2 regions of the Synechococcus sp. MIT S9507 genome follow, and region 1 is predicted to be linked to the other one. Evidence: predicted binding sites of a transcription regulator. Region 1 holds the regulator's gene; the other holds the start of a gene.
The links. Region 1 encodes HrcA, which represses chaperone genes, less so after heat shock. Its sites were predicted from a motif close to TTAGCACTCNNNNNNNNNGAGTGCTAA; they were not measured.
Positions count from the first base shown of each region.

Region 2: the regulator HrcA is predicted to act here: its motif matches at 4,491-4,517, upstream of groES (co-chaperone GroES).

Region 1 is NZ_CP138970.1:1,667,475-1,677,824, reverse strand. It holds gene SIB83_RS08780 (citrate synthase) at 1-1,122, opposite strand, end outside; gene SIB83_RS08775 (SixA phosphatase family protein) at 1,150-1,650, opposite strand; gene SIB83_RS08770 (DUF3352 domain-containing protein) at 1,628-3,265, opposite strand; gene SIB83_RS08765 (rhodanese-like domain-containing protein) at 3,343-3,693, shown strand; gene hrcA (heat-inducible transcriptional repressor HrcA) at 3,788-4,780, shown strand; gene trpB (tryptophan synthase subunit beta) at 4,797-6,047, opposite strand; gene SIB83_RS08750 (class I SAM-dependent methyltransferase) at 6,087-7,046, opposite strand; gene SIB83_RS08745 (translation initiation factor) at 7,085-7,411, shown strand; gene cysC (adenylyl-sulfate kinase) at 7,461-8,108, shown strand; gene SIB83_RS08735 (AI-2E family transporter) at 8,089-9,183, opposite strand; gene purE (5-(carboxyamino)imidazole ribonucleotide mutase) at 9,294-9,788, opposite strand; gene SIB83_RS08725 (N-acetylglucosamine-6-phosphate deacetylase) at 9,914-10,350, shown strand, end outside.
Region 2 is NZ_CP138970.1:1,961,726-1,972,075, reverse strand. It holds gene pyrR (bifunctional pyr operon transcriptional regulator/uracil phosphoribosyltransferase PyrR) at 1-6, opposite strand, end outside; gene gpmI (2,3-bisphosphoglycerate-independent phosphoglycerate mutase) at 156-1,787, shown strand; gene secG (preprotein translocase subunit SecG) at 1,812-2,042, shown strand; gene groL (chaperonin GroEL) at 2,419-4,053, opposite strand; gene groES (co-chaperone GroES) at 4,129-4,440, opposite strand; gene atpD (F0F1 ATP synthase subunit beta) at 4,659-6,122, shown strand; gene atpC (ATP synthase F1 subunit epsilon) at 6,199-6,609, shown strand; gene SIB83_RS10255 (M23 family metallopeptidase) at 6,752-7,489, opposite strand; gene SIB83_RS10250 (30S ribosomal protein PSRP-3) at 7,851-8,354, opposite strand; gene SIB83_RS10245 (HAD family hydrolase) at 8,480-9,220, shown strand; gene SIB83_RS10240 (aminopeptidase P N-terminal domain-containing protein) at 9,235-10,350, opposite strand, start outside.

The DNA of each region.
Region 1 (10,350 bases):
CTGAGATGGTCTGAAGATCCGATTGGCACCAAGCTGTTCACGCCAGTGCGCAAGCCATCCGGCCACTCTTGCGATGGCAAAGACCGGAGTGAACAGATCTCGGGGAATCCCCAGCTTGCGGTACACAAGTCCGGAATAGAAATCCACATTGGGATAGATCCCCTTCGGACCGAGACGGGTTTCCGCAGCCATCTCCAGAGCTCTGGCCACGTCATACATCTCATCGTGACCAAAGCGGTCGAACATCTTTTCCGCAAGAGCTTGAAGGATCACAGCACGGGGATCCTTGACGCGGTATTCACGATGACCGAATCCCATGATCTTGCGCTTGCTGGCCATGGCTTCATCGAGGTAACCCGCAGCACGATCTGGCGTGCCGATCTCCTCGAGCATCGCCAGAACGTCTTCATTGGCCCCGCCATGCAGGGGGCCAGCCAGCGTGCCGACTGCGGAGGCGACAACCGCGTACGGGTCGGTGAGAGTGCTGGCGGTGACACGGGCGCTGAAGGTGCTGGCATTGAGACTGTGTTCCGCATGCAGGATCAGGCACTGATCGAAGATCCGTGAAGCCATGGGATCCGGCTCACGCTCCATCAGCATGTAGAGAAAGTTGGCGGAATACGCCAGATCGTCCCGGGGCTGAATGGGGTCCTGGCCTTTGCGGATCAGCTGAAAGGCGGCAACCATGGTCGGGATCTTGGCGATCAACCGAACAACCGCGTCATAGATGTACTGAGGGTCGTCGATGGCACGACGGGAATAAAACAGACCTAGGGACGCTGCACTGGACTGCAGAGCATCCATCGGATGCCCATCGGAGGGGAAGCACTTCATCATGTCTCTGACGCGGAAACTCACGCGTCGGTGCATCTGCACTTCGTCCTCAAAATCGCGTAACTGCTGAGGGGTGGGCAATTGCCCCCAGATCAGCAGGTAGGTGGTCTCGAGAAAGCTGCAATGGGTGGCCAGATCGTCGACGGGATAGCCGCGATAGGACAGGCAGCCTGCATAACCATCGATGTCACAGATGGATGACTGCGTAGCAGGCACCCCTTCAAGTCCGGGGCGGAACACCAGACCGGTTCGCTCATGACGGATCTCGGCACCATCGTTCTGACTCACCAACCTCCGCTTCAGCGCAAGGGCAACTTAAACGGAGCACGGGAGCAAAAGACGAGGCCCGAGCAATGCCTGCAGTTCAGCCTTGCCGCGAGGGTCGTTCAGGCCAGCAGGCCAGCGGAGATGGCAGTAACCGGCCTTGCGCAGGCGAAGGCTTCCAGTGGGGGCTCCGATCAGGGTCGCCGCAATGGAACTCAGATCCGGCTCATGGCCAACCAAGAGGCAGGAGCCGGACACGCTGGAGACCAGCGGCCAAGGGTCACCGCCTGGCTCCAGGGCTGAGTCCAGGCGGATCGACGGCGCCAGACCAGCCTGGATCGCCAGCTCTGCGGTTTGCCTGGATCGCCTGTAGGGACTGCTGATCAGCATGTCCGCCTCGACATCAAGCCTCCGCAGTTGTCGGACGACCCCAAGAGTTCGTCGCACGCCGCGATCGGTCAGGGGACGATCGGGATGATCACGGCCCGACAACCGTTTTACGGCGAGGCCATGACGCAGAAGAAAGAGATCAACCGAGCTGGAGTCGCGCACGCAGACGCAGGCTGCTCACACGTTCATCCTGCACAGAGGCCGCGTTCTGGTCACCCCCGGCGGCAATGGCAAGCCCCTGCACAGCTGGCAGCAGTGATCGACCAGCCACGCCCTGCACCAGCTCCCAGGGTCGCCACTGACCCAGGCGTGAGCGACTAGGAGCCGCGGCGAGAGCCAGTTGCTGAGCCAGCGCAGACTGACTCGAGGACTGCAGCGCCTGCAGCTGCTGCTGACGCTGCATCAGGTCACCGTTCTCACCGCGACGGCGTAAACCATCGAGGGTCTCCGCCCACCAGTTCACATCGGTATGCCGCTCCAGGGCGACAGCCAGCTCAGCCTGCAGCGACTCTTCACCTCGACGTCGCTGACGAGCAAGACGGGTCCAGACCTGAACAGCCTCGCCTTCGCTGTCGAGAGTCGAGCCGGTCAACCCAAGCTCCTGAAGCCGACCATCGACCATCTCCGGGTTGGGGCGATTGGGCCGGGTGCCCAGCACCCAGCCCTGAGGACCCTGCTGCCAAAGGACAGGCCCCTCATCCAGTCCGACCACCTCAGCCGCAGCTTCAGTGGAGATGGATTCCATCGACTGCCGCAGAAGGGGGGCGATCCACTGGGCCAGGGGCTCTTCGGACTCGGCAGCCAACAGGGACGCAGGGTTCGAGAGCAGAGCGACTGTCTGCGCATCACCGCCGGCCTCTCTCAGCAGCGCATCGCTGTCCGTGACCTGAGACGCAAGCGGGACACTCGAATCGCGGAAGTGGACCACGGCATCAAGAGCCAGATCAGAACCCTGAGGAGTCAGCGATGCCACCAGGCCCTGCAGGTCTTCGCGGGCCGCGATCGCTGAAGGGACCCCCAGCCAGCGGTCCATCGCTCCAGGATTGGCAGTCAGAACAGCGGCACCACGATCAAAGCTCTGAAGATCAGAAGCGAGGACAGGATCTCCAAGCTGGTGCTGACTCTCCAGCTGGGAAACATCAAGCGCCTGTTCAAGCACCCCCCGTCCCGAAGCCAGCAAAAGCAGATCGTCATCGATCAAGGCGGTGGCAATCGGCTGTGGATCCCTGCCAAGCAGTGCACCACGACCGCTGATCAGTCCCATGCCCCTGTAACGGGAGATCTGCAGATCGGTGCCTGCCAGGCTGCGGGTCTGCCAGAAGCGCTGCAGAAATCGCTTGGCCCCGTCTTGATCGCGGCTCGACAGTGCCAGGACCCAGCCCTCCCTTGGCTGTTCACTGGACTGCTGAGCAGGAGCGTCAAGCACTGCAAAACTGATCTCAGGCCCGATCCAGCCGGCCAGCTCGGTATTGAAGTCAAGTCCGGCCAGGGCAAAGGCACCATCTCTGAGCTGACGGGTGCTTTCATGCACCAATTGGCGCTGACGAACCGGCGCAACAGCCTGGGCATAGGCAGGCAGCTGACGGGGGTCGACCAGCCAGTGCAGCGTCAGGGCCGCATCAGTGGGCATGAAACGTGCCGCCCGGGGCAGCTCAAGTGACCGGTCCATGATCCGGAGCGGACTCTGACGGGCCATGGCCCACCAAAAACCGAGTGCAAGGGTGAGCAGCACCATCGCCACAACGACCAGAGCCAGCAGGAACGAGCGCCCTTTCATGTACAGGCGGTGAAGCACATGGTGCTCATCTTCTATCCATCCACTGTGCTGTGCCAGTCCGAAGCCAGACTGAAGCCATGAACGGACCCACCCCCAAACCCCTCAAAGCCGGCGAATTGAACGACTGGCTCAATCAGAATGCCGATCTGACCGTTGTGGATGTGCGGGAGCAGCAGGAACTGACGATCGCTCCGTTTCCACATCCGGTCAGGCATCTGCCGCTGAGTGATGCTGAACAGTGGATGGGGAGCATCGATGAGGTTCTGCCGCAGGGTGGCTCAATCGTGGTGCTGTGCCATGCCGGAGTGCGCAGCTGGAATTTCGGTTGCTGGCTGCTCGACAATCGACCGTCACTGGATGTCTGGAACCTTGAGGGCGGCATTGACGCCTGGAGCGTCGAGGTGGATTCCTCAGTACCGCGCTACTGAACGCCGCATCGCTTGAACGAACGGCGTGGATTCATGACAGGAACCTTCCCCTTTACTGATTCTCCGTAGGATCCACACCCGCGAGTTGAGCTCCGTGAAGCCGCTGCCCCGCCGTCAGCAGGAGGTCCTACAGGCCACGGTCCACCACTACGTCGACACCATCGAACCGGTTGGCAGCCGGGCTCTAGTTCAGCGATTCGGGATCAAAGCGAGCTCGGCAACGGTGCGCTCGGCCATGGGAGCCCTTGAACAGCGTGGACTCCTGACCCAGCCACACACCTCGGCGGGGCGGGTGCCCAGCCCCCAGGGCTACCGCCACTATGTGGACTGCCTTCTGCCTGAGCCTGGTGCGGGTGCCCATCACCTCGAGCGGGAATTGACCCAGCTGAGCCTGCGCTGGGCGGCACTGGATGACCTGTTACTGCAGCTGGCACGCCGGCTGACGGATTTCACGGGGCTGATGAGCCTGATCAGTCCGCCTCAACGATCCCAGAGCCAGCTCAGAACCATTCGCCTGGTGCGCAGTGAGGACCGGCTGCTGGTGATGCTCGTGGGCGATTCCAGCCAGGCCCATCACCTCAACCTGCGCTTGCCCCACGGCAGTTCCGGTCAGGTGGAAGCCCTGGAACGCTGGACCTCCGACCAGCTGGTGCAGAGAGGAAAACTGGAGTGGAGCTGTCTGCCCCAGCAGCTGCAGTCCTGCGGAAGGGCGCTACAGGATGCACTTGAGAACGGGAATCCCTTCCAACGCCCGATCGAGCAGGCACCGTTGGTGCATGGGGTGTCGCGCCTCGTGGCCGAACCTGAATTCAGTGACAGCGCGAGGGTGAGACCTCTTCTCGATTTGATGGACAGTGATCCGGCAGCCTTTGTTCCTGCTCCTGCCCGGTCGGACGGGCGAGTGTGGATCGGCCGAGAGCATCCCGAAACAGCCCTCAGCCGCTGCTCGGTCGTCCAGGCCAGCTATCGCAGCGGAGACGGGGGCATGGGCCAGGTTGCCCTGATCGGTCCGATGCGAATGGCCTACGCGACAGCCCGTGCTGCCGTGAACTCAGTCGCAGTCACCCTGGAGCGATTGCTCAGCTGAAACACACCCTGAACCCTCAGAGTGCATCCCCGAGCTGATCGGCGACCGTGTTCACATCCTTGTCGCCACGCCCTGAGCAGTTCAACACAACTTCAGTGCCATCCGGCAGGGTTGGACAGAGGGTCTCCAGCCAGGCGAATGCATGCGCTGTCTCGAGGGCGGGAATGATTCCCTCCAGTCGGCTCACAAGCTGCAGCGCCTGGAGCGCTTCAGCATCGGTGACGGCGCCGTACTCGGCCCTGCCGATCTCACGCAGATAGCTGTGTTCAGGACCGACACCGGGATAGTCGAGCCCGGCGCTGATCGAATGAGCTTCCTGAACCTGTCCGTCCTGGTCCTGTAGCAACAGGCTCATGGCACCGTGAAGCACGCCGACCCTGCCTTCGGTCATCGTGGCGGCATGACGACCTGTGGCGACGCCATCACCGGCGGCCTCAACTCCGATCAGACGCACATCGCTGCACTCCACAAAGGGGTGAAACAGACCCATGGCGTTGGACCCCCCACCAACGCAGGCCATGAGCACGTCCGGCAAACGACCAAAGGCCTGCTGGCACTGTTCCCTGGCCTCCTCTCCGATCACTGCGTGGAAATCTCGAACCAGCATCGGATAGGGGTGGGGACCTGCCACGGACCCGAGGATGTAGTGGGTGGTCTCCACATTCGTGACCCAGTCACGGATGGCCTCACTGGTGGCGTCCTTGAGCGTGGCAGTGCCGGCGGTCACAGGCTGAACGCTGGCACCAAGAAGACGCATGCGGAACACATTCAGAGCCTGACGGCGCATGTCTTCAGCACCCATGTACACCACACATTCCAGGCCGAAGCGGGCGCAGACCGTGGCGGTCGCAACTCCGTGCTGACCAGCTCCTGTTTCGGCAATGATCCGCTTTTTGCCCATTCGCAGGGCCAGCAGCGCCTGCCCGAGCGCGTTGTTGATTTTGTGGGCGCCGGTGTGGTTGAGGTCCTCACGCTTCAACCAGATCCTGGGTCCGCCGTCACTGCGGCGATAGTGCGCGGTGAGGCGCTCAGCCTCGTAAAGAGGCGTGGCCCTGCCCACATAGTTGCGCAGCAGGCGGTTGAGCTCTGAGGTGAAAGCAGGGTCGTTCCAGGCCTCAGCCGCGGCAGTCTCGAGCTCAGCCAGGGCAGGCATCAGAGTCTCGGGCACGTACTGACCACCGAAACGGCCGAAACGCCCCGAGGAGGCAGGCCTGGAGCTGACGGCCAGATCCTGAGCGGTGGGCTTGGGTGGCAGGGTGCTGGTCAAGGTGCAACTGACCGCGCGCGCGGCCTTTGAAGCGTTGGCTCAGCGTAAGCAGGCAATCACGCGATGCCGTGGATCACAGGCACTGATTTGAAGATTCCGGAACCCTGCCTCCCGCAGGGCCGCAGCCATGTCGAGGCTGAAGTACTGCTCGATGTAGGGCTCGGTGCTTTTGAGCAATGTGGCCACGGCCGCCGGAAGCCGCTGAAGCACGGAGGAGGCTGGATCCTGATCCACCATCACCAGAGCGCCTCCTGGCCGTAACAATCGAGCAGCCTCCCCCAGCACGGCATGGGTGGCGTCCTGCGGCAGCTCATGGCAGACGAACTGGAGACTGATCAGATCAAAGGAGGCATCCGCCAGACCCGTGTTCTCCGCCGCTGCATGCAACCAGCCATCCACGAGTCCCTCCCGATCACGCACACGGGCCACCGCAAGCATGTCGGGAGAAAGATCCAGGCCCTGAATCCTTGGTGGCGGCTCCCGGCGCTGCTTCGCCCGCTCAGATAACCAGCGGGCGAGATGCAGCGTGCTCACTCCCACGGAACAGCCAAGATCGAGCACCTGAGCAATGGATCCGTTCAGCACGGGCGCAACAGCGCGGTGGATCTCATCCCTCAGACGGGACTGGGCCACAGACGGTGCGAGCGCCTCCTCCGGCCAGATGCGAAGGGCCATTGCATCGGTGGCCTGCTCCGCTTCAGCAGCGGCCTGCCAGCAGAGATTGCCCTGTTCGTAGGCGTGGAAACGAGCCACGTAGTAGTCGGGCGGCACAAGGCCGGGAGTGATGGTGCTCGATAACAACGGTGCTGGAGCCTTCTGCAGTTCCCGGCGACGGAGTCTCCAGGGAATGCCTTTGCGTTCCGCGGTTCGGATAATCAGCTGACGTGCCTGAAAGAACAGCGGGCGCCTCAGCAGAGCGACACCGATCAAACGCTCGATCCAGCGACCAAGGCCCTGGCTTGAGTCAGCCCATCGAGGCGTGGACGCGGAGTCGGTCATCACGGGAACGGCAGGATGGGGTCGGATGCGCGGAAGCGATGCCGAAAGGCGGTTGGCAGGAATTCAGCAACACAGACAGTCTGCAGCGGCCGAGCGGTCCCGCAAAGCAACCGACCGCAAAATCCCAGCAGATCGTTCGCGTGCAGCCGACCCGAGGAGGGAAGGGCGGCAAGACAGTGACGGTGATCCGGGGTCTGGAGCTCGACCCAAACGAACTCAAAGCACTTCTGAAGAAACTCAAGACAAGGATCGGCAGCGGTGGCACAGCAAAAGACGGTCTGATCGAACTTCAGGGCGATCAGGTGGAGCTCGCACTGGAACTGCTCACGAAGGAGGGATACCGACCCAGGCGCGCTGGTGGCTGAGGACGATTGAAGCTGAGGGAGAATGGCGGCCCAAGAAAGCTGAATCCTCATGTCCGCTTCGTCCAGCTACAGCAAGCTCACCGACAAGGGTGCCTCCACCAACATCGCCTGGCACCAGGCATCGGTTGACCGAGCCGCCCGGGCTGAACGACGGGGACATCGCAGTGCCATTCTCTGGTTCACAGGCCTGAGCGGCGCCGGCAAGAGCACTCTTGCCAATGCGGTCAATCAGGCCCTCTTCAAGAGAGGAGTTGCCACCTACGTGCTCGACGGCGACAACGTTCGCCATGGTCTCTGCAAAGACCTGGGATTTTCCGATGCCGACCGGGAGGAAAACATCCGCCGAATCGGTGAGGTCTCCAAGCTTTTTCTTGATTCCGGCACGATCGTGTTGACGGCATTCGTGTCACCGTTCCGTGCTGATCGCGACAAAGCGCGCTCGCTGGTGAGCGAGGGTGACTTCATCGAGATTTTCTGTGCCGCGGATCTGAACGTTTGCGAACAGCGCGACACCAAGGGGCTGTACGCGAAGGCACGCGCAGGAGAAATCAATGAATTCACAGGAATCTCGAGCCCTTATGAAGCACCAGACACTCCGGAACTCTCCGTGGACACCGGCTCGGCAGACCTGGAGAACTGCGTGGATCAGGTGGTGAACGAACTGGTTTCCCGGAACATCATTCCTGCCCAGCACTGACCTCGCTGACGACCTCACTAAAAACCGCGTGGATGCCCTGACGCTCAGCCCAGGCATCCACGAACGTCTTGAGGCAGCTGGCGACAGGTACCGCCAGCAGCAGACCCAGCAGATCTCCCAGTCCATAGAGGTCTCCGGCCTTCGCTCCCAGTGGCAGGGCAATCAGCAGCCAGGCCGGCTGAAGCCCAACGATGCTTCCCATCAGACGCGGCTGAATGACCTGATCGACGATCTGACCGACCACGATCGCAGCCAACAGAGTCTCGAGCCCTGTACTGGGATCCTGAAAAGCGAGCAACCCGCTCACGGCCACGATTGTCAAAGCACTGGCATAGGGGATCAGCGTTGTGAAACCGATCAGCACGGCAAACAGCACGCCGTAGGGGATTTTCAGAAGGGTGAAGACCACGATCTGACCCAGCGCCAGGATCAGAGCCAGCAGCACTTGCCCGCCGAAGTAACCACGGAAGGTACGAACCAGGGTGCTGGTTACCAACTGCCGCCACTCATCCGGCAGCCAGCGAGCCAGACCCATCGTGATCGACTCGCCTCCGATCAGGAAGAACACCGCCAGCACCAGCACAATCACCGTGTTGATCGTGGTGCCGAGGGTGGCCCCGAGAATGCTGAGCAAGCTCTGGCTGAGCTGACTGGCCACGGTGCTTGCGCGCGACAGCAGATCACTGCTGAGGTCTCCGAATTCAGTGGGCAGACCACGGATTGAGGCCCATTCCTGAACACGATTGATCCATTCCTGTGCTGTCAACAGCAGTCCTGGCAGTGCGTTGATCAGCTGGCCTAGCTGCTCGATCAGCAGCGGCACAAGGGTCAACGCAGCAAAAAACAGGACCCCGATCGTGGCGAGAGTGACCAGGACAATCGCCACCCAGCGGCGGAGGCCTCGAGCAGTGAGCCAGCGGCAGGGAATGTCCAGCAGGAACGCGATCAATGCCGCAGTGAGAAACAAGCCCGGAAAGGGAGCCAGCGGGAGAAGCAGCTGACGGATCACAAAAAGATTGAGGGTCAGCAACGGCAGCACCAATCCCCAGCGAAGCCAGGCTGGCGATTGGATCATGGATTGAAGAAGATGCGGATCAAAGGGAGCTCAGCTTGCACACGGCACTCACCTCATGGCACCAAAAATGCCGGCTGGCCGCAACAGCGAACGCCGTCAATGGCTGTAGATCAAGGCATTCGCTCAAGGTAGTCACGACTGCCCAGAGCCTTCAGGCGGGCGTCCTTATCAATGACCGCGTCATGCAGCTGCTGGCGGTAGGCCTCCAGTCGTTCCGCCAGCTCACCACCCTCCACAGCGAGAATCTGTGCAGCCAGCAAACCTGCATTCAGACCTCCACCGATCGCCACCGTGGCCACGGGAATACCACCGGGCATCTGCACGATCGAATGCAATGAGTCGACACCTGAGAGTGCTTTGCTCTGCACCGGCACCCCAATCACTGGCAAGGTGGTGAGCGCCGCCACCATTCCGGGCAAATGGGCTGCACCGCCGGCACCGGCCACAATCACTGCCAGCCCACGCTGGCGGGCCTGCTGCGCGAAGCTGACCATCTCCAAGGGGGTGCGGTGAGCTGAGAGCACCCGTACCTCCACCGCCACCCCCAGCTGTTCCAGCACCGCCACAGCGGGATGGAGACTGGGAAGGTCGGAATCGCTGCCCATGATGACGGCAACCCTGGGCGCGGAACCTGGATCAACGGGGGGGGATGGCAACTCGGCCACAGGCAAGAACCGGAAGGACAGCGAGACTGCCATCGTCCCGCACCGGCCTGAGCCGGCCCAACCGCATGCGTCGGATCACCGATGTGCGTCTGCCCCGGCGCCCCGGAAGCCGCGACCCCGAGGGTCTGTCCTGGCTCAGCGTGGATGATCACGATCTGATCAAAGCCGCTGGCCCCATGCCGATCGGCGGAGCGATGGCCGGGGAAAGCTGGCATGGAGACAGACTCAGTCGTCGGGGGGTCGATCTGCAGATCAACGGTGGGCTTGGCCTGGCCTTCACGGAACTGTCGGAACAGGATCTGCCAAGGCTGCTTCAGTTGCTGGAACTGCTTTGGCGAGATGGAGTCGAGGCGATCGCTCCGACCCTGGTCACCTGTGCAGTGGGGCCTTTACGCCAATCCCTGGCCGTGCTCCGGCAGGCCCGCGACCTGCATCAAGTCGGCCGTTGTCAGCTGCTGGGAGCTCACCTGGAGGGGCCGTTCCTGGCAGAAGAACGGCGTGG
Region 2 (10,350 bases), 290 kb from region 1:
CACCATGACCGACTTAATGCGACTGATGACTGTATGTCGGATATCACCCTTGAGATCCGCAAAAGCTGACCTTGGTGAACCAAAGAGTTCACCAAGGGCCGGATCCGGGGGTAACTTATGAATCTAGAGAAGACCTTAAGAACGGATAGGGCTGAGTGAACGTTGTTGATCGCCATGCGGGACGACCAGGCAAGGAGCGATCCATCGCTCCTGTTGTCCTTGCGATCCTGGATGGCTGGGGCGAGCGCACAGAAGCAGATCACAACGCCATCCAAGCAGCACGCACCCCCGTCATTGACGCTCTTCGACACGCCTATCCCCAGACATTGATTCAGGCGAGCGGTTCCTATGTGGGATTGCCCGATGGACAGATGGGCAATTCCGAGGTAGGGCATCTCACCATCGGTGCTGGCAGAATCATTCGCCAGGAACTCGTGCGCATCGGCGACACGGTGCGCGCCAACCAGCTCAGAGACGTTCCGAAGCTCCGTGAACTGGCTGAACGGCTTCGAGCGAGCAACGGCACGCTTCACTTACTTGGGCTCTGTTCGGATGGCGGCGTGCACAGCCATGTGGACCATCTGTGCGGTCTGCTGCACTGGGCGGCCGACGAAGGTCTGAAACACGTTGCGATCCACGCGATCACCGATGGACGTGATACACCGACCCAAAGTGCTCCGACATATCTGAAACAGATTGAGAAAGCGATTCAGGTCAGTGGAGTGGGTGAAATCGCCAGCCTGTGCGGTCGTTACTGGGCCATGGACCGAGATAGGCGCTGGGAGCGCACAGCCCGCTCCCATGAGCTGCTGACCTCTCCTGACGTTGCGTTGAGCTCTCTGTCAGCAGCTGAAGCGCTACAGGCCAGTTACGACAGCGGTATCACCGACGAGTTCGTGGAACCGACACGTCTGCAACCGACCTATCTGAACGATGGCGATGCCTTGCTGATGTTCAACTTCAGACCCGATCGGGCTCGCCAGATCATTCAGTGTCTGGCCCGAGCGGACTTTTCCGATTTCGAACGCCCCCATCAACCTCAGCTGGACGTGGTCACCTTCACGCAGTATGAGGCCGGCCTGCCGGTGGAAGTGGCCTTCCCACCGGAATCCCTGGATGACCTGCTGGGTCAGGTGGTGGCCTCAAGAGGACTGCGCCAGTACAGAACAGCTGAAACCGAAAAGTATCCCCACGTCACGTATTTCATGAACGGTGGCGTTGAGCAGCCGCTCGAGGGGGAAGATCGACACCTCGTGCCTTCCCCACGCGTGGCCACTTACGACCAGGCCCCGGCCATGAATGCCGACACTCTCACTGTGAGCTGCATTGAAGCCATCGAGAAAGGGATCTACTCCCTGGTGGTGATCAACTACGCCAACCCCGACATGGTTGGGCATACCGGCGTGATGGAGGCTGCCACTGAGGCGATCGAAACCGTTGACCATTGCATCGGAAGGCTTCTAGATGCTGTGGGACGCATGGGCGGAACGATGATCATCACCGCAGACCATGGCAACGCCGAGCGGATGCAGGGCGACGACGGACAGGCCTGGACAGCCCATACCACCAATCCGGTTCCATTGATTCTTGTGGAGGGCGAACGCAGAAAGCTGCATGGCATGGGCAACGCTATCCGCCTGCGGGACAACGGCGGGCTTGCTGATATCGCACCGACTCTTCTGCAACTGCTTGGCCTTCAGAAACCCGAGGCCATGACCGGCAGCACTCTGATTGAACCAATCGAGACCCCTGTGCCCTCAAGCGCTCGCCTGCCACAGCCAGTCTGACCGGCTCGGGCATAAAATCTGCAGATGATCACCACCGTTCTTTCCTGGATTTGGATCAGCAGTGGCCTTTTGCTGATTCTCTTCGTTCTGCTGCACAGCCCCAAGGGTGATGGCATGGGCGGGCTTGCAGCCAGTGGCAGCACCTCGTTTACAAGTGCCAGCAGCGCGGAAGCAACTCTCAACCGCATCACCTGGACCACTCTGGCCGTCTTTCTCACACTGGCTGTGATACTGAGTGCCGGCTGGCTGAACTGAATCAAAGAGCCGACATTTCCAGGTCCAGCGACCTCAGGCCCTCGGGACATTCAGGGAAGCCGTCGCGTCGCGGATAAGCCCCCTCATCGCGTTAAGGAACATTATTCCTCAGAGTGTCAGCCTCTTACCTCTCGAAGGATGGCAGACCATGCCCGCGAAGAGACGCCGCAGCCTGAATCAGTGCTTTTTTTACAGCAGAAGCCACAATGCCGCCGGCCCTGAGCAGCACACAACTCACACCCCAGGATCTCGACCCAAGGCGTTAGCCCTTGGCAATAGTTGAGAGACCTTAGAGGCCCTGCAACGAGCACAAAAAAACCCCGCAAGAGCGGGGTTTGACGGGTCGCCTGAGCGAAACTGCAGGAAAAGCCGCGACTCAGTAGTCGAAGTCGCCACCACCCATGCCACCACCTGCTGGTGCAGCTTCCTTCTTCTCGGGAAGATCAGCAACGATGCACTCCGTGGTCAGCACCATGCCTGCGATTGAGGCAGCGTTCTGCAGACCGGAACGGGTCACTTTCGCTGGATCCACAATGCCGGCAGCCAGCATGTCGACATAGTCGCCGTTGGCAGCGTTGTAACCGTCATTGAAGGTCTTGGCCTTCACATTTTCAGCGACTACCGCGCCGTTGACTCCTGCGTTCTCAGCGATGCGCATCAGCGGTGCAGTCAGAGCAGCCGCAACGATGTTGGCTCCGATCAGCTCTTCACCCTCCAGGCTGGATGAGGCCCACTGCTCAAGCGTGGGAGCCAGATGAGCAAGGGTGGTACCACCTCCGGGAACGATGCCTTCTTCAACAGCAGCCTTGGTCGCATTGATGGCATCCTCAAGGCGAAGCTTCTTGTCCTTCATCTCGGTTTCAGTGGCAGCACCCACCTTCACCACAGCAACGCCACCAGCCAGCTTTGCAAGTCGCTCCTGAAGCTTCTCCTTGTCGTAGGTGGACTCGGTTTCATCCATCTGCTTCCGGATCTGCTCGCAACGGGCTTTCACGGCCACGTCGTTGCCTTCGGCCACGATAGTTGTGGTGTCCTTGTTGATGGTCACGCGACGGGCAGTGCCCAGCATCTCGATCTTGGCGTTCTCAAGCTTCAGACCGGCGTCTTCGGTGATCAGCTGACCATTGGTCAGCACAGCCATGTCTTCCAGCATGGCCTTGCGGCGGTCACCGAAACCGGGGGCCTTGACGGCAGCCACATTCAAAACACCGCGCAGGCGGTTCACCACCAGAGTGGCAAGAGCTTCCTTCTCAATGTCCTCAGCGATGATCAGCAGGGGCTTGCCAGTGCGGGCAATCTGCTCGAGGACGGGTACGAGATCCTGCACGAGACCGATTTTTTTGTCGGTGAGCAGGATGTAGGGCTCATCGAGGACGGCTTCCATTCGCTCCGTGTCAGTGGCGAAATAAGGGGAGATGTACCCCTTGTCGAAGCGCATACCCTCAGTGACCTCCAGTTCGGTGGTCATCGACTTGCCCTCTTCCAGGGAAATCACGCCTTCCTTGCCGACCTTGTCCATGGCATCGGCGATCATCCGACCAACTTCCTCGTCGTTGCCGGCGGAGATGGTGCCCACCTGGGCGATGGCATTGCTGTCAGCAATCGGCTTGGCATTTTCCTTGATCTTGTCGACCAGAAAATCCGACGCCTTGTCAATGCCCTTTTTCAGAGTGATGGCGTTGGCACCGGCGGCAACATTGCGCAGACCAGCCTTGACCATGGCATGTGCCAGAACGGTGGCTGTGGTGGTGCCGTCACCTGCTGCGTCATTGGTCTTGGATGCGGCCTGACGAATCAGAGCAACGCCGGTGTTCTCGATGTGGTCCTCGAGTTCGATCTCCTTGGCGATGGTGACGCCGTCATTGATGATCTGAGGTGCACCGAACTTCTTTTCAAGAACAACGTTGCGACCCTTGGGGCCAAGGGTGACAGCAACGGATTCGGCGAGGATGTCGATGCCCTTTTCGAGAGCGCGGCGTGCGTTCTCATTGTAGATGATGCGTTTTGCCATGGGGGCGGGAATGAATGGGAAGGGTTGAGTGAATGACTGCCGGCCTGTCAGAGGCGCGGGGCAGCCGGAGGCCGGTCAGTTGACGATGGCAAGGATGTCCTTCTCAGACAGGAGCACGAATTCATCGCTTCCGAGCTTGATGTCGGTGCCTGCGTACTTGCTGTAGAGGACCTTGTCTCCGACGCCCACTTCGGGGGACTGGCGTGAACCGTCGTCGTTGCGCTTGCCGGGGCCAACCTGAACGACTTCACCCACCTGGGGCTTTTCCTTGGCTGTGTCGGGAAGCAGGATGCCGCCGGAAGTTTTCTCCTCCGATTCCGAAACCTTGACGAAAACGCGATCGCCGAGGGGCTTAACAGTTGAGACGCTGAGAGATACAGCTGCCATGGGTTCTTGCAGAGCAGGGACAGTGCGCCGAAGCGCCGATGCGACTCGAGCTGGCACTCAAGGTCGTCGAGTGCCAACCTATGTCCGGGTTCTGCACTTCGGCCACGGGACAAGCGTGCGGGTGACCGAACAACACCCCCCTTTCACATGACGGTGGTATCGTTGCCCCGCTCAGGACGGGATTGCTCTAGACGCTCCCCTCCCACACCCCCTTACTTATGGCCGCTGCTGCTCCCGCCTCCGCCGGTACCAAGGGCGTTGTCCGCCAGGTGATTGGCCCGGTTCTGGACGTGGAATTCCCCGCCGGCAAGCTGCCCAAAATTCTCAACGCTCTCCGCATTGAAGCCACCAACACCGCCGGCCAGGCGGTCGCTCTGACTGCTGAGGTCCAGCAGCTGCTTGGTGATCACAGGGTCCGTGCCGTGGCCATGAGCGCCACCGACGGGCTTGTCCGTGGCATGGAAGCCATCGACACAGGCGCACCGATTTCAGTGCCTGTCGGCGAAGGAACACTGGGTCGCATCTTCAATGTTCTGGGCGAGCCTGTTGACGAACAGGGTCCCGTGAAGTCGGATGCGACAGCTCCGATTCACCGCTCGGCACCGAAGCTGACTGAACTTGAGACCAAACCGAAGGTCTTTGAGACCGGCATCAAGGTGATCGATCTCCTGGCTCCTTATCGCCAGGGTGGAAAAGTTGGCCTCTTCGGTGGTGCAGGTGTCGGCAAGACCGTGCTGATTCAGGAACTGATCAACAACATCGCCAAGGAACACGGTGGTGTTTCCGTATTCGGTGGTGTGGGTGAACGCACCCGTGAAGGCAATGATCTGTACGAGGAATTCAAGGATTCCGGCGTGATCAACGCCGATGACCTCTCCAAGTCGAAAGTGGCGCTCTGCTACGGCCAGATGAACGAGCCCCCGGGCGCACGCATGCGTGTCGGCCTGTCAGCTCTGACGATGGCTGAGCATTTCCGCGACGTGAACAAGCAGGATGTGCTGCTGTTCATCGACAACATCTTCCGTTTTGTGCAAGCAGGCTCTGAAGTCTCCGCACTTCTTGGACGGATGCCATCAGCTGTGGGCTACCAGCCGACCCTCGGAACCGACGTCGGTGAACTTCAGGAACGAATCACCTCCACCCTCGAGGGCTCCATCACCTCGATCCAGGCGGTTTATGTTCCTGCTGACGACCTGACTGATCCGGCGCCAGCCACCACATTCGCTCACCTCGATGCCACCACAGTGCTGAACCGTGGCCTTGCATCCAAGGGCATCTATCCAGCGGTTGACCCCCTCGACTCCACCAGCACCATGCTTCAGCCCGCAGTTGTGGGTGACGAGCATTACCGCACTGCTCGCAGCGTTCAGTCCACCCTGCAGCGGTACAAGGAACTGCAGGACATCATTGCCATCCTCGGTCTCGATGAACTCTCCGAGGATGATCGCCGCACCGTTGATCGTGCCCGCAAAATTGAGAAGTTCCTCTCTCAGCCTTTCTTTGTAGCTGAGATCTTCACTGGCATGTCCGGCAAATACGTGAAACTCGAGGAAACCATCAGTGGTTTCAATCAGATTCTCGCCGGCGAGCTGGATCACCTCCCAGAACAGGCTTTCTATCTCGTTGGCAACATCGATGAGGTCAAGGCCAAGGCCGCAAAGATGGCCGAAGAAGCCAAGTGATCATGATCGGGGCATGGCATTCATGCCCCTGAATTTTCACTTCACTCAACGCTTTTAACCCAAACATTCCATCTCCATGTCCCTCACCCTCCGCGTGCTGGCACCAGACCAGAGCGTGTTCGATGGTTCTGCTGATGAGGTGATCCTCCCAAGCACCACCGGACAGCTGGGCATCCTTCCAGGTCACGTTTCACTTCTGGCGGCACTTGATGTCGGCGTACTTCGTGTTCGTGCGGACGGAAGCTGGAAATCCATCGCACTGATGGGTGGGTTCGCTGAAGTGGAAGCTGACGACGTCACGGTGTTGGTGAACTCTGCTGAGATGGGTAGCTCAATCGATGGCAGTTCTGCTGAAACAGAACTGCAGGCTGCACGCGCAGCCGTGAGCAAACTGGAAGGTCAGCCGACCTCACCCGAGAAAGTGAAAGCCCAGCAAAGCCTTGATCGAGCAAGAGCTCGTGCGCAGGCAGCCATCAACCAGAATTAATTCACTTCTGGGAGAAAAAAGTTATCAGCACAATTAGAGGCAATGCCTCGACAAATTTATCAGTGGTTTACGGAGTGGCCAGATAGCTATCACTATTTTTTGAGCCAACTCAACCGCAATTGACCACTGGCTCAATGCGCCACTAAACCCCAATTTCCTCATTAATTACAAGTCCCTGCAGGTACGAAGCAGGATCAAGAGCAACATTCTTGGGGGTTCTGATCTCGAAGTGAAGATGCGGTCCAGTGCTGCGGCCTGTATTACCCATCCTCGCAATCAGATCACTTTTCCCGACGATGTCACCAACCTGAACAAAACTCTCGTTGCAATGCGCATAACGCGTTCTGTAGCCATCAGGATGTTCAATTTCAATCATCAACCCATAGGCACCTAAAAATCCTGAGAAAACCACACGGCCGGACCGTGAAGCACGAATGGCTGTTCCGATGTAATTCGCGATATCAATACCTGAATGGTGCCGTGACCAGCGTGGTCCAAAACCCGAAGTGAAAACGCCTGATGCAGGCAAGGAATAAGCCTTGGCCGACAACTCGCTCAGATAGTCGGCGAAGGAAGCAAATGAACAGAGCCGAGAAGGCGAATAAGACGATGCATGAGAGGGAGCGAGAGACACCTCGCCTGAGTAAGCCTCGGAGGAATCAACAGCAAGCACTGAAGAAGCACGCAGACAGTATTGCTCGAAAAGCGCGATCGCCGAGCGGTCGTTCAATGATTGGCCAGAATCAGGAAGACTCTTCTTTTCGGTTTTCAAATAAAAGACTGACTTCCCCTGATTCTTGAATTTGTCCTGACCAAAAACATTCAAAACTTCCACGCCTGGCGACGTCAACAAAGCCGCAGAAGACAGACCGAGAGTCAAAGAGGAGGCGAATGAAATCAACCGATCACAAATCTTTGCCAAGATTGTAACAGACTATTTCGAAGCGCAGGCAGCCGTACTGCCTGCCGCCGGTGATCAATATTACGCTCCGGAATGAATAAAAATCATCGTGCATTCGCCTGCGCGCAAAGCACTGCCCGCAAGAGGCCAATCTGCCACCGCAAACTGTTCAAAAGCATAGTTAAAAGTATTTGAGCGCATCATTAATGCAATTCAAACAGGCATTCTCACAACATGATTCATGCAGACAAAACTTTTTCGGAACGCTTGTAAAACTGCTGCTTCAACATTAAAAAAGCAGGCCTTTGCAGCCTGCTTGAAAAAGTTATGACCGACCGAATCAGGCGGTACCGCAGAAGGTCACATCAGGGAATTTTAGCTTGGCATCTTCCAGGCTCTTGCCCTTGCCCTCTTCCTGCCAGTAATTGATGACCTCTGTGGCTTTATTCAACACCTCAACGCGTTCGTTATCGGTGATCCAGGACTTACCTTCAAGTTCACTCTTAAGCGTTTCCCAGGCATCTTCACGAGGCCAGAAGAAGTAGGCGGTCAACGGGCTGGGGCCACCACCAACAATTTGATCAACGGCCAGAGCCACATTGTCGGGCAGCCAGAGAATCTTCAGCAGGAAGCGTCCCTCATCGGCCTTCGGGGTGTATCCGGATGGCACACCATCAGCGTCGATGGTGGCTGAAGCCAGTGCAGCACTACCGCCACGCATCACCGGACGGCCTTCCTTCGGCTCCTGCTGCTGATCAGCCTCTGTGCTCTGAGGAGCCTGATCAGCTGCTGCTGCCTCGGTGGCGACCTCTTGGTCGACGGCAGCGCCTTCGGAAACCGTCATGGTGTCAGCGCTCAAGAATCAATGACAAAGAACTAACCTACCAGCCGTCAAATCCAACCGTCCTGGAAAGGCAGCCATCCACCAGCCAGCTTCTGCTGTTCGACATCGACGGAGTGATCCGTGATGTGTCTGGAAGTTATCGCAGAGCCCTCCAGGCAACCGTGGAGCACTACAGCGGCTGGCAGCCGGCTCCCTCCTGCATCGACGCTCTCAAAGGCGAAGGCCGCTGGAACAACGACTGGGACGCCAGCCTGGAACTGCTGCGCCGACATGGCGACTCGCTGCCTGTCAGAAATGAGCTGATTGATGTGTTCAGTGATTTTTATTTCGGGGCCGATCCCGATGGTGATCCAGGGAATTGGAGGGGATACATCCGTGATGAACCCTTGCTGGTGCGCAGAGATTTCTTTACTGCGCTGGTTCGGAACGGCTGGCGTTGGGGGTTCGTGAGTGGTGCGGAACCTCCATCGGCGCGATTCGTGCTTCAGCAGCGACTGGGACTGGTGAATCCTCCTTTGATCGCCATGGGCGATGCCCCTGACAAGCCTGACCCCAGCGGTCTTGTGCAGCTCAGCGACAGCCTTTTGCCTGATCGCAGCGGGGGTGTGGTCGCTTACCTGGGTGACACGGTTGCCGACGTGCAGACCGTGCTCAACGCCAGGTCCGAACGACCTGACAGGCATTGGATCAGCCTCGCTGTGTCACCTCCGCATCTTCGACCCGGCAGCGATGAACGCAACACCTATGAGCTGCAGCTGAGATCCGCTGGTGCGGATCGGATCCTGTCCAGCACTGAAGCGGCTATTCAATGGTCAATGGACCACCCATGGGCTGAACGTCAGGGTCTCGCAGAATCCGATCGCTGACGCGTCAGGTCCTCTCAGCGCTCCATGTCAGCGACTGCTTTCAGAGCTCCTGAAGTGAGTACTTCATGACCACATGACACTGCGGCAAGGTCCCTGACTGCAACGTCGTCCTCGATTCGGATGCCGATGCCCTTCCAACGCTCGTCAATCGCCGGCTGTCCCTCGGGAACCGCAAGACGATCACTGATGTAAAGACCGGGCTCCACCGTGAGCACGATGCCCGGTTCCAGCTCGACGTGATGCTCACCGAGCCGATAGGCACCAACGTCGTGAACGTCCAAGCCCAGCCAGTGCCCGGTTCGGTGCATGTAGAGATGCCGATAGCTGCCCTGCTCGATCAGACCATCCACCTCTCCCACCAGAAGGCCCAGTTCCACAAGTCCCTCGACCAGAACATGCACGGCTGCGTCATGAACGTCCTCAGCGGTGTGGCCGGGCTTGACCTGGCGAATCGCCGCTTCCTGCGCAGCCAGCACGAGTGAATAAAGCTCGCGTTGCTCCCCACTGAAGCGACCACCCACCGGGAACGTCCGGGTGATGTCACCGTTGTAGTAATCGCGAAGCGAACAGCCGGCATCGATCAGCAGCAGATCTCCGTCCTGAAGAACCGCGCTGTTGTCGATGTAATGCAGAACACAGGCGTTATCTCCACCGGCAACGATCGAGCCGTAGGCGGATCCACGGGCTCCCTGCTCCAGAAAATGCTGCTCGATCAGGGCCTGAATCGTTCGCTCGTTCATTCCAGGACGAACAGCGGCCCTGGCCAGCTCATGGGCCGAGGCTGAAATCCGACAAGCTTCCCGCAGGCGTTCCAGTTCAGCTGGTTGCTTGCGCAGGCGCATCCGATGCAGCAGCGGGCAGGGCGCGATCAGTGCCAGTGCGGCACTGCCGGTGCGCGATGCCCGATCCAGTTGCGCCCCCCATGAACGCAACACCAGGGGTTCGATCGATGGATGACTACCGACGCGGAAGGCGATGCCCTCCGCACCCTCCAGGTACTGCGGCAGCAGGGCATCAAGCTCCACACGCGGATGGGAGAGATCGGCACCGAAGCGCTCGACCGCGCCCTCACAACCCCAACGCCTGCCTGTCCAGACCTCAGCAGCTGGCTCACGCGGATTCACGAAGAG